Regions from separate parts of the Streptomyces sp. RGM 3693 genome, predicted to be linked through region 1. Evidence: riboswitches for the same ligand, from Rfam matches in the RefSeq annotation. Region 1 holds a riboswitch; the other holds the start of a gene.

Region 1 (4,927 bases):
TGACGCCTTCCTTGCCGACCTTGTCCATCGCCTCGGCGATCAGCTCGCCGATCTGCGGGTCAGCGGCGGAGATGGACGCGGTGGAGGCGATCTGCTCCTTGGTCTCGATCTCCTTGGCCTGGTCCAGCAGCGCACCGGAGACGGCCTCGACGGCCTTCTCGATGCCGCGCTTCAGGGCCATCGGGTTGGCGCCGGCGGCGACGTTGCGCAGGCCCTCGCGGACCAGTGCCTGGGCCAGGACGGTCGCGGTCGTCGTGCCGTCACCGGCGACGTCGTCCGTCTTCTTCGCGACCTCCTTGACCAGCTCGGCGCCGATCTTCTCGTACGGGTCCTCCAGCTCGATCTCCTTGGCGATGGAAACACCATCGTTGGTGATCGTGGGGGCGCCCCACTTCTTCTCAAGGACGACGTTGCGGCCCTTGGGGCCGAGGGTGACCTTGACGGCATCGGCGAGCTGGTTCATACCGCGCTCAAGGCCGCGCCGCGCCTCCTCGTCGAACGCGATGATCTTGGCCATGTGAAGTGGTCCCTCCGGACTGATGGGGTCCCCGTGCTCGAACGAAGCCGAGAGCTTGGGGGCGGAAATACCGGACCGTGTTGGCGCCCGCGACGGACGGCCTGCATACCGTGTGGTTCCTTGCCCCACCTGGCGTGCGGGCCTCACCGACCCAGTCCACATTCAGCACTCTCACGGGGAGAGTGCTAACGCAATGATTAGCACTCGCACCCATCGAGTGCAAGCGCTTGGCGGTCGGACCCCTCGTCCGTGAGACGGCCGGGCCCCCGTCCGCGAGGCGACCGGACCCCGTCCCCGAGACAGCTACACACCGCCCGCGCGCGCCCGCGTACCACCCCGCGAGGCGCGCCCGTGACGCCCGGGAACGGCAAGGCGCCCGCGACGCCCGGAAGCGGCGGGCGCCCATGACGTCCGGGAACGACAGAAGGCCCGCAACCCCGTACTCGGGGATGCGGGCCTTCTTCCAACGATGCAGTCGGCCGCCGCCTCAGGCGGCGACCCGGACCATGTCCGCCTGTGGCCCCTTCTGGCCCTGCGAGATCTCGAACTCGACTCGCTGACCCTCCTCAAGGGTGCGGTACCCGTCCATCTGGATCGCGCTGTAGTGGACGAAAACATCCGCACCACCGTCGACCGCGATGAAGCCGTACCCCTTCTCCGCGTTGAACCACTTGACGGTGCCCTGAGCCATGCCTAACTCCCCTATTACTGGCCCTTGCGCAGGACCGCACTCCGCGGACCCGGGTCAGACCTCACCCCACCGGAAATGGCCCGTGGGATGTGCGCCGGAACGCGTCGACCGCCGCTGAATGTATCTGGACCAATGCCCAGCGCAACAGGTCAATCGGACGAGAATTCTGGCGCCAGGGAATCGGCCGTATGCGCTCAAATGCCGTTATCCCAGGCCAAGTCGGGCCGGGAATAAGCCGCGCAAACGACAAAACGCGCACACAACTTGCGCACAAGTCCCCGCGATCTCATATGCGTTCGGCATGCACGCGGAGATAACCGGAGGGGGATCGCCCCAATGGTATCCCCTTTCACAACACGGAATTGCCCCGTCCGTTTCGTACGGACGGGGCAATTTCCGGTCACTACCGGCAAAGAGTTGGCGCAAATTCGATCGGCGCGTTCCACACCGGCGCCGGCGGGCGCGTCAGCGTCGGCTACCGAGTCAGCAACCGCCCGCCACTGCCGGAATGATCGAGACGCCCGCACCGTCCGGGGTCGGCGTCTGGAGGCCCTGCTCGAAGCGGACGTCGTCGTCGTTGACGTAGACGTTCACGAAGCGGCGCAGCTTGCCCGCGTCGTCGAGCACCCGGGCCGCGATGCCCTGGTGGTTCTTCTCCAGGTCGGCGATGACCTCGGAGAGGGTCGCGCCCTCGGCGGTCACCTCGGCCTCGCCTCCGGTGTACGTGCGCAGGATGGTGGGGATGCGGACCTTGACGCTCATGGTTCTGCCTTCCAGGGAAGTACGAGTGCGGAATCGGGGCGGGCGACGGACCGGCTCAGCCGGCCAGGCCGGCCGCGCGGAACGCGTCCAGGTTCGGCCGGATGGTGGCGGAGGGCCCGGCGGCGACGGCGTCGAGGGTCTTCAGACCGTCACCGGTGTTCAGCACGACGGTGGTCAGCGACGGGTCCAGGATGCCGTTCTCGATGAGCTTCTTGGTCACACCGACGGTCACGCCGCCCGCGGTCTCCGCGAAGATTCCCTCCGTACGGGCCAGCAGCTTGATCGCGTCCACGATCTGCGGGTCGGTGACGTCCTCGACCGCACCGCCGGTGCGGCGCGCGATGTCGAGCACGTACGGGCCGTCCGCCGGGTTGCCGATCGCCAGCGACTTGGCGATGGTGTTCGGCTTCTGCGGCTTGACGACCTCGTGTCCGGCCTTGAAGGCCACGGACACCGGAGAGCAGCCCTCGGCCTGGGCGCCGAAGATCTTGTACGGCTTGTCCTCGACCAGACCGAGGGCGATCAGCTCCTTCAGCCCCTTGTCGATCTTGGTGAGCTGGGAGCCGGACGCGATCGGGATGACGAGCTGGTCCGGCAGCTGCCAGCCCAGCTGCTCGCAGATCTCGTACGCCAGCGTCTTGGAGCCCTCGCCGTAGTAGGGGCGGAGGTTGACGTTGACGAAGCCCCAGCCCTCGCCCAGCGGGTCGCCGATGAGCTCGGAGCAGAAGCGGTTCACGTCGTCGTAGTTGCCCTCGATGGCGACCAGGTCACCGCCGTAGACCGCGGCCATCACGACCTTGCCGGGCTCCAGGTCGTGCGGGATGAAGACGCAGGACTTCAGGCCCGCGCGGCGCGCCGCGGCGCCGACCGCACCGGCCAGGTTGCCGGTCGAGGAGCAGGACAGGGTGGTGAAGCCGAAGGCGCGGGCGGCCTCGACGGCGATCGCGACGACCCGGTCCTTGAAGGAGTGGGTGGGGTTGCCGGAGTCGTCCTTGACGTACAGGCCGCCGGTGACGCCCAGCTCGGCGGCGAGCCGGTCGGCCTTGACGAGCTTGGTGAAGCCGGGGTTGAGGTTGGGCTTGTCGGCCACGTCGGCGGGGACGGGCAGCAGCGGGGCGTAGCGCCAGATGTTGGCGGGTCCGGCCTCGATCCGCTTCTTCAATTCTGCTGCTTGACCGGGCCCGCCGCCGGGGAGCTCGTAGGCGACTTCCAGCGGGCCGAAACACTCCTGGCACGCGAAGATCGGGCCGAGCGGAAAGCGCTGTCCGCATTCGCGACAGGACAGCGCGACGGCGGGGCCGAGGGAGACAGCGGGAGCGGATTCGGTGACTTGCACAGCCATGGAGGCGAGGCCCTTTCTCCTCATCTTCCTCACGACGCATCTCGCCGTGAGACGGATTTGGCACCTTCCCTAGCCGGGAGCCTCGCGCGCGCACTGTGCTGGCTTGCGGCGGAGACCGGCTGGAGGGTTGCCGGGGCTTCAACGGGCCGTATCCCTCTGCCCCTCTGGATGAGCGGTATGGCGCTGGGTCGAAACCCAGGCGTTTGTTGCGCGGCGACCCCGACATGCGAGGGTCATCCGCGTTGTTCAAGACTGTAACCGAAGGCACTCGCCGTTGAGATAGTCGTCCGGTCCGCGAGATGGATCACATAACGGGCTTCCGTTCGGGGGCCACCGAGGAGAGTCGTAGACGTGCTGGAAGAAGTGGAGCGCTGGCTGGCCGGCCGCTCCTGGTCCGCCGCGGACCGCCCGCTGGAGCGGCTGGTGGAGGCCAAGCGCCAAACGGGTCGGACGGTCAGCGTGGTGCTGCCCGCGCTCGACGAGGAGGCGACGGTCGGTGCGATCGTCGCGGCGATCCGTGCCGACCTCATGACCGAGGAGGTGCCGCTGGTCGACGAGCTGGTGGTGCTGGACTCGGGCTCCACCGACCGTACCGCCGAGGTCGCCGCGGCGGCCGGTGCCCGGGTCGTCCACCGGGACAGTGTGCTGCCCCGGATTCCGGCGCTGCCCGGCAAGGGCGAGGTGCTGTGGCGCTCGCTGCTGGTGACCAGCGGCGACATCATCTGTTTCGTCGACGCCGACCTGTGGGAATTCTCGTCCACCTTCGTCTCGGGGATCGTCGGGCCGCTGCTGACCGACCCGGAGATCCACTTCGTCAAGGCGATGTACGACCGGCCGCTGGAGACCGCGGAGGGCCGGGTGCCCGCGGCCGGCCGGGGCGAGCAGGGCGGCCGGGTCACCGAGCTGGTCGCCCGGCCGCTGCTCAACCTCCACTGGCCGCAGCTGGCCGGGTTCGTGCAGCCGCTCGGCGGGGAGTACGCGGCCCGTCGCGCGCTGCTGGAGCGGCTGCCGTTCCCGGTCGGTTACGGGGTGGAACTGGGCCTGCTGGTGGACGCCCTGCACACGGTCGGCCTGGACGCGCTCGCCCAGGTGGACGTAGGGGTGCGCAAGCATCGCCACCAGGGCGGCCAGGCGCTCGGCCGGATGGCCGCCGCGATCTACCGTACCGCTCAACTCCGGCTGGCCCGCGGGCACTTGGTGCGGCCCCGGCTGACCCAGTTCGACCGTGGGGAGAACGGCTTCGTGCCGCGGACGACGGAGGTGGACACCGAGGAGCGGCCGCCGATGGCCGGAATACCGGAGTACGCGGAACGGCGGGCGGCCTGAGGGGCGATCCGTACGTTTGCGCGGATCCCCTGCGGGTTAATGTCGCGACATGGTCTCCGAGCGCAGTGCGGTGCAGCCAGGTGCCGAGGTCCTCGTCGCGTCCAACCGCGGGCCGGTTTCGTACGCCGTGGGAGCGGGCGGTGAGCTGACCGCCAAACGCGGCGGCGGGGGGCTCGTGTCCGGGCTCTCGGCGATCGGGCCCGAGACGGATGCGGTGTGGGTGTGTGCGGCGCTCGGTGACGGTGACCGGGAGGCGGTGCGGCGGACCGGCGGCCTGCTGGACACCGCG
Region 2 (4,927 bases), on a different contig from region 1:
GGTGCATGTACTCCACGACCTTGGACCGGCGGGTCACGTCGAACCGGGTGAGGTTGCCGCAGAGCGTGCAACGCCACCGCGTTTCCGCCGTCGGCAGGGGAACAGCCATCGTGTCGTCCTCTTTCGTGCTCATCGGGCTCGTGCAGCGGTGCGGTTCGCGCGGTACGCCGTCGGACTGCGGAAATACGCAACGTACTGCCTGTAACCCTACGGCCTGACAGCGGGCCGGCGCGGGCCCGCCCGGCAGCCGGGACGCGGCGAGGCGCTCTGTCCCGTGTGCCCGCATTACGCCATGATCACTTCATGACGGCGCCGGCCCACCCCGCCCGCTCGCTCCGCGCGGTGTTCTCACGGATGACGAATGTGCTGATCGGGCTGTGCTGCGCACTCTTCGTGCTCGGCCCGGTCTCCGGCCTGAACCACACGTACGGCACCGGGCACGCGCTGCTCCACGCCCAGACCAGGTACTTCGAGCACTGGGGCGTGATTCCGCTCGATCTGTGGAGCGGCTCACCGAGGGCCCTGCTCACGCCGCTCACCGCGCTGTTCGTCCACGGAAGCTGGCTGCACCTGCTCGGCAACATCCTGTTCCTGTACGTCTTCGGCGGAATGACCGAAACGCGAATGGGCCGGCTCCCGTTCACCGCCTTCTACCTGGCCGTCGGCTATCTGGCGCTGCTGGGCTACGCGGCCGCGCACGCCGGTTCGAACCAGACCCTGGTCGGCGCCTCCGGATCGATCTCCGGCGTGCTGGGCGCCTTCCTCTTCCTCTTCCCGCGGGCCCGGGTCACCAGCCTCTACCCGTTCCTGTTCTTCCTGCCGCTGCGCTTCCCGGCCTGGATCGTGCTGCTGTTCTGGTTCTTCCTCCAGTGGCACGCGGCCCGGCACGACCCGGCCGGCCCCGGCGTCGCCTACCTCGCCCACGTCGTCGGCTTCGCACTGGGCTTCCTCTACGCGTGGGCCCGCTACGGGCGGGATACTGTGGGTGCCACCAGGGGCAATGGAGTATCGGCCGAGGGAGAGAGCCAGCCGTGATCACGTCGATCGTGCTCATCAAGACCAGCGTGGACCAGATCCCGGAGATCGCCGAGCAGATCGCCGCGCTGGAAGGCGTCAGCGAGGTCTACTCCGTCACCGGCGCCCACGACCTGATCGCGATGGTGCGCGTCGCCAACCACGACGACCTCGCCGACGTCATCCCCGGCCGGATCAGCAAGGTCCCGGGCGTCGCCTCCACCGAAACGCACATCGCGTTCCGCACGTACTCCCAGCACGACCTCGAAGCGGCGTTTTCTATCGGCCTCGACGCCTAGCGCTGCGCTGGGCTGGGTTCCCACGTTGTTGGCCGTCCCGCCGTGGGGGTTTCTCGCCGTTGCGCCTGCAGCGGACCACAACCCACCGCACGCAAAACGACGCCGCAGGCAAAACGACGCCGCACCCGGCAACGTACGAGACCCCGCGCCGCCAGGCGCAACGGCGAGAAAGCCAAAAACGTACGAGGCCCCGCGCCGTCAGGCGAAGCGCGCTGGCACGCAACGGCCGTCCTCTACCTGGTAGTTCCAGCGCGCGCCGTTCGCGACGAGTTCCTTGACCGCCCGGACGAACCGTTGAACGTGCTCATCGGGCGTGCCGGCGCCGAAGCTGACCCGGATCGCGTTCAGCGACCGCTCCCCCGGCGTCGCCTCCGGTGCCCCGCACTCGCCGGGCTCCTGCGGCTCGCTGCCCAGGAGGGTCCGTACCAGCGGGTGTGCGCAGAACAGGCCGTCGCGGACGCCGATCCCGTACTCCGCGGAGAGCGCGGCCGCGAAGTGCGAGCTGTTCCAGCCCTCGACGACGAACGAGAGGACGCCGACCCGCGGGGCGTCGTCGCCGAAGAGGGAGAGGATCCGGACCTCGGGGACCTCGGCCAGGCCCGCGCGGACCGCGGCGATCAGCTCCTGTTCGCGGGCGACGAGGCCGTCGAACCCTGCGTCGGTGAGTGCCCGGCAGGCGGAGGCGATGGCGTAGGCGCCGATGACGTTGGGCGAACCGGCCTCATGCCGGGCCGCGGTGGTGTGCCACTCGACGTCCACCCCGCCGTCGGTCCGCCGGGCGACCTTCCGGCTGGCTCCGCCGCCGGCGAGGTACGGCTCGGCCTCCTGGAGCCAGTCGGCGCGGCCGGCCAGCACGCCGGCGCCGAACGGCGCGTAGAGCTTGTGGCCCGAGAACGCGACCCAATCGACGTCGAGTTCCGCGAGGTCCACCGGGTGGTGCGGGGCGAGTTGGGCCGCGTCCAGCACGATCCGGGCGCCGTGGGCGTGCGCGGCGGCCGCCAGTTCCCGCACCGGCCACAGTTCACCGGTCACGTTCGAGGCACCGGTGACGCAGACCAGCGCCGGTCCGTACGGCTCACGGGTGGCCAGTGCCTTCTCCAGGCTGTCCACCGCCTGCTGAGGGGTGCGCGGCGCGTTCAGGTAGGTCACGGCCAGGTCCGCGCGGCGCTCCCAGGGCAGCAGCGAGGCGTGGTGCTCGGTCTCGAAGACGAAGACCCGGGTGCCCTGCGGCAGGGCCGCGGCCAGCAGGTTCAGCGAGTCGGTGGTGGAGCGGGTGAAGACCACCTGGTCGTCGGGGCGGCAGCCGAGGAAGTCGGCGACGGTCTCGCGGGCGTTCTCGAAGAGGTCGGTGGAGAGCTGGGAGAGGTAGCCGGCGCCGCGGTGGACGCTGCCGTAGTACGGGGCGTACGCGGCGACGTCGTCCCAGACCCGCTGGAGCGCCGGCGCGCTGGCGGCGTAGTCCAACGCGGCGTAGACGGCCTCGCCCCCGGTCACCAACGGGACCAGGACGTCCCGCCCCAGAACGGGAAGCGGGGCACAGACGGCACGGTCGGCGGCAGCGGAAACAGACATGGCGAACTCCCGGGAGGCATGAGCGAATGCGCTGCGGCGGGGGGGCGTCGCACGGTACGCGTAAGGCACGGAGGATCTGCCCGGCACGGCACCGCAGCGTGAAGGAAAGGAGAGAAAGGTGGCGCGGAAAAGGGGGCCGACGGCCCTAGCGCATTCGCTTCATCACGGAAGGACTCCCTCGAGGACCAGGATCCCTGGCGAGGGATCCGCGCTTGCCGCAGACCTCGCTGCCTGCGACCTGGTCATCACCCGGGGCACCCCGCCACGGAAGGAGGGTTGCCGGACAGCGGGCCGGGGCCTACGTCGCTGTCACTCGTGACCTGGGCTGAATCATGCCACACGATCTTCGACGCGCAAGCCCCGGTCCGTATTCCGGACCGGGACCTGCGTCACCTCCGCCGTCAGGCGTTGCTGACCATCGCCCAACGCTCCAGGGTCCGCTTGGCGGCGCCCGAGTCGATCGCCTCGGCGGCCTTGGCCAGGCCGTCCCGGATCCGCTCGGTGAGCGGGGCGTCGGACGGCTCCAGTGCGGCCAGCGCGGCCGCGGCGTTCAGCAGCACCGCCTCCCGCACCGGCCCGGTCTCACCGTCCAGCAGCCGGCGGGCCACCTCGGCGTTGTACGACGCGTCCGCGCCGCGCAGCGCCTCCACCGGGACCAGGCCGATCCCGACGTCCCGCGGGTCGAAGGGCTCCTCGCGGACCGTGCCGTTCCGCACGATCCACACCCGGGAGGTGGCGGTGGTGGTCAGCTCGTCCAGCCCGTCGTCGCCGCGGAAGACCAGCGCCGACGAACCGCGTTCGGCCAGCACGCCGGCCAGGATCGGCGCCATCTTGGCGTCCGCGACGCCGGTCGCCTGGGCCTTGACCCGGGCCGGGTTGGTCAGCGGCCCCAGCACGTTGAACGTCGTCCGGATGCCCAGCTGGCCGCGGGCGGCCGCCACGTGGCGCAGCGCGGGGTGGAACTTGGCCGCGAAGCAGAAGGTGATCCCGGCCTCCTCCGCGACCTCGACGACCCGCCGCGGCGACAAGTTCAGATTCACGCCCAGCTTCTCCAGGACGTCCGTGGCACCGCTGGTCGAGGACGCGGCCCGGCTGCCGTGCTTGACGACCTTGGCTCCGGTGCCGGCGACCACGATCGACGCCATGGTGGAGATGTTGACGGTGTTCGCCCCGTCGCCGCCGGTGCCGACGATGTCGACGCTGGGGCCGGGCACCTCGATCAGGCTGGCGTGCGCGTACATCGTCCGGACCAGGCCGGAGATCTCCGCGACCGTCTCGCCCTTGGCGCGCAGCGCGACCGCGAAACCGGCGATCTGCGCGTCGGTGGCCTCGCCGCGCATGATCCGGTCCATGACCCAGGCGGTGTCGTCGGCGGTGAGGTCGCGGCCGTCGAGGAGGGCGTTCAGTACGGCCGGCCAGGAGCGGTCCGCCACGCTGCCGCCGCCTGCCGGGGTCACAACGTTCATGGTCCACGCTCCTGGTTCGTCTCCTGCTTGTGCCGTCACCCTATCGACCTCCGGGAACGCCGGAGGGCCCCGTCCTCTTCGTGGACGGGGCCCTCTGGGTGGCGTACTACCAGCGGTGCGCGGTGTCGCGCCCGCGGGGATCAGTGGTGGCCGTGGCCGCTGGTGATCTCCTTGTACTCCTCGACGGTCGGCTTGGGGATGACGTTGTCCTCGCCGTAGTAGCCCTTGGAGAGCTTGGCGCGCAGCTTCTGCGTGCGCTTGAGCTTGCGCTGGACGCCGTTCTCGTCGACCTCGGGACCGAGCTCGAGCGGCTCGGGCTGCTCGTGCTGCGTCAGGACGTGCAGCTGCTCCTGGTTGAGCGGCTCGTGGACCTCGATGAACTCACCGTGCGGCAGTCGCTTGATGATGCCGGACTCGCGTCCGTGCAGCACCTTGTCCTTGTCGCGGCGCTGGAGACCCAGGCAGATCCGCTTGGTGGCGATGAAGGCCAGCACCGGCCCGACGAAGAACCCGATCCGGACGAACCAGGTGATCGAGTTGATCGACAGGTGGAAGTGCGTCGCCCACAGGTCGTTG

What was found. Region 1 has a riboswitch for S-adenosylmethionine ahead of thrC (threonine synthase). Riboswitches for the same ligand answer to the same signal wherever they lie in the genome.
Region 2: it holds a riboswitch for S-adenosylmethionine, as region 1 does, so the genes downstream of both, ACO0M4_RS38370 (aminotransferase class V-fold PLP-dependent enzyme) here and thrC (threonine synthase) in region 1, are expected to answer to the same signal.

What each region holds. Positions count from the first base shown of each region.
Region 1 is NZ_JBMPPQ010000005.1:81,084-86,010, forward strand. Features, by position in the region: gene groL (chaperonin GroEL) at 1-517, opposite strand, end outside; gene ACO0M4_RS39780 (cold-shock protein) at 1,005-1,208, opposite strand; gene ACO0M4_RS39785 (MoaD/ThiS family protein) at 1,692-1,970, opposite strand; gene thrC (threonine synthase) at 2,026-3,312, opposite strand; SAM riboswitch class I at 3,330-3,487, opposite strand; gene ACO0M4_RS39795 (glucosyl-3-phosphoglycerate synthase) at 3,664-4,638, shown strand; gene ACO0M4_RS39800 (alpha,alpha-trehalose-phosphate synthase (UDP-forming)) at 4,688-4,927, shown strand, end outside.
Region 2 is NZ_JBMPPQ010000004.1:490,309-495,235, forward strand. Features, by position in the region: gene ACO0M4_RS38355 (hypothetical protein) at 1-109, opposite strand, end outside; gene ACO0M4_RS38360 (rhomboid family intramembrane serine protease) at 304-1,035, shown strand; gene ACO0M4_RS38365 (Lrp/AsnC family transcriptional regulator) at 1,032-1,313, shown strand; gene ACO0M4_RS38370 (aminotransferase class V-fold PLP-dependent enzyme) at 1,512-2,885, opposite strand; SAM riboswitch class IV at 3,089-3,206, opposite strand; gene trpD (anthranilate phosphoribosyltransferase) at 3,287-4,351, opposite strand; gene qcrB (cytochrome bc1 complex cytochrome b subunit) at 4,492-4,927, opposite strand, start outside.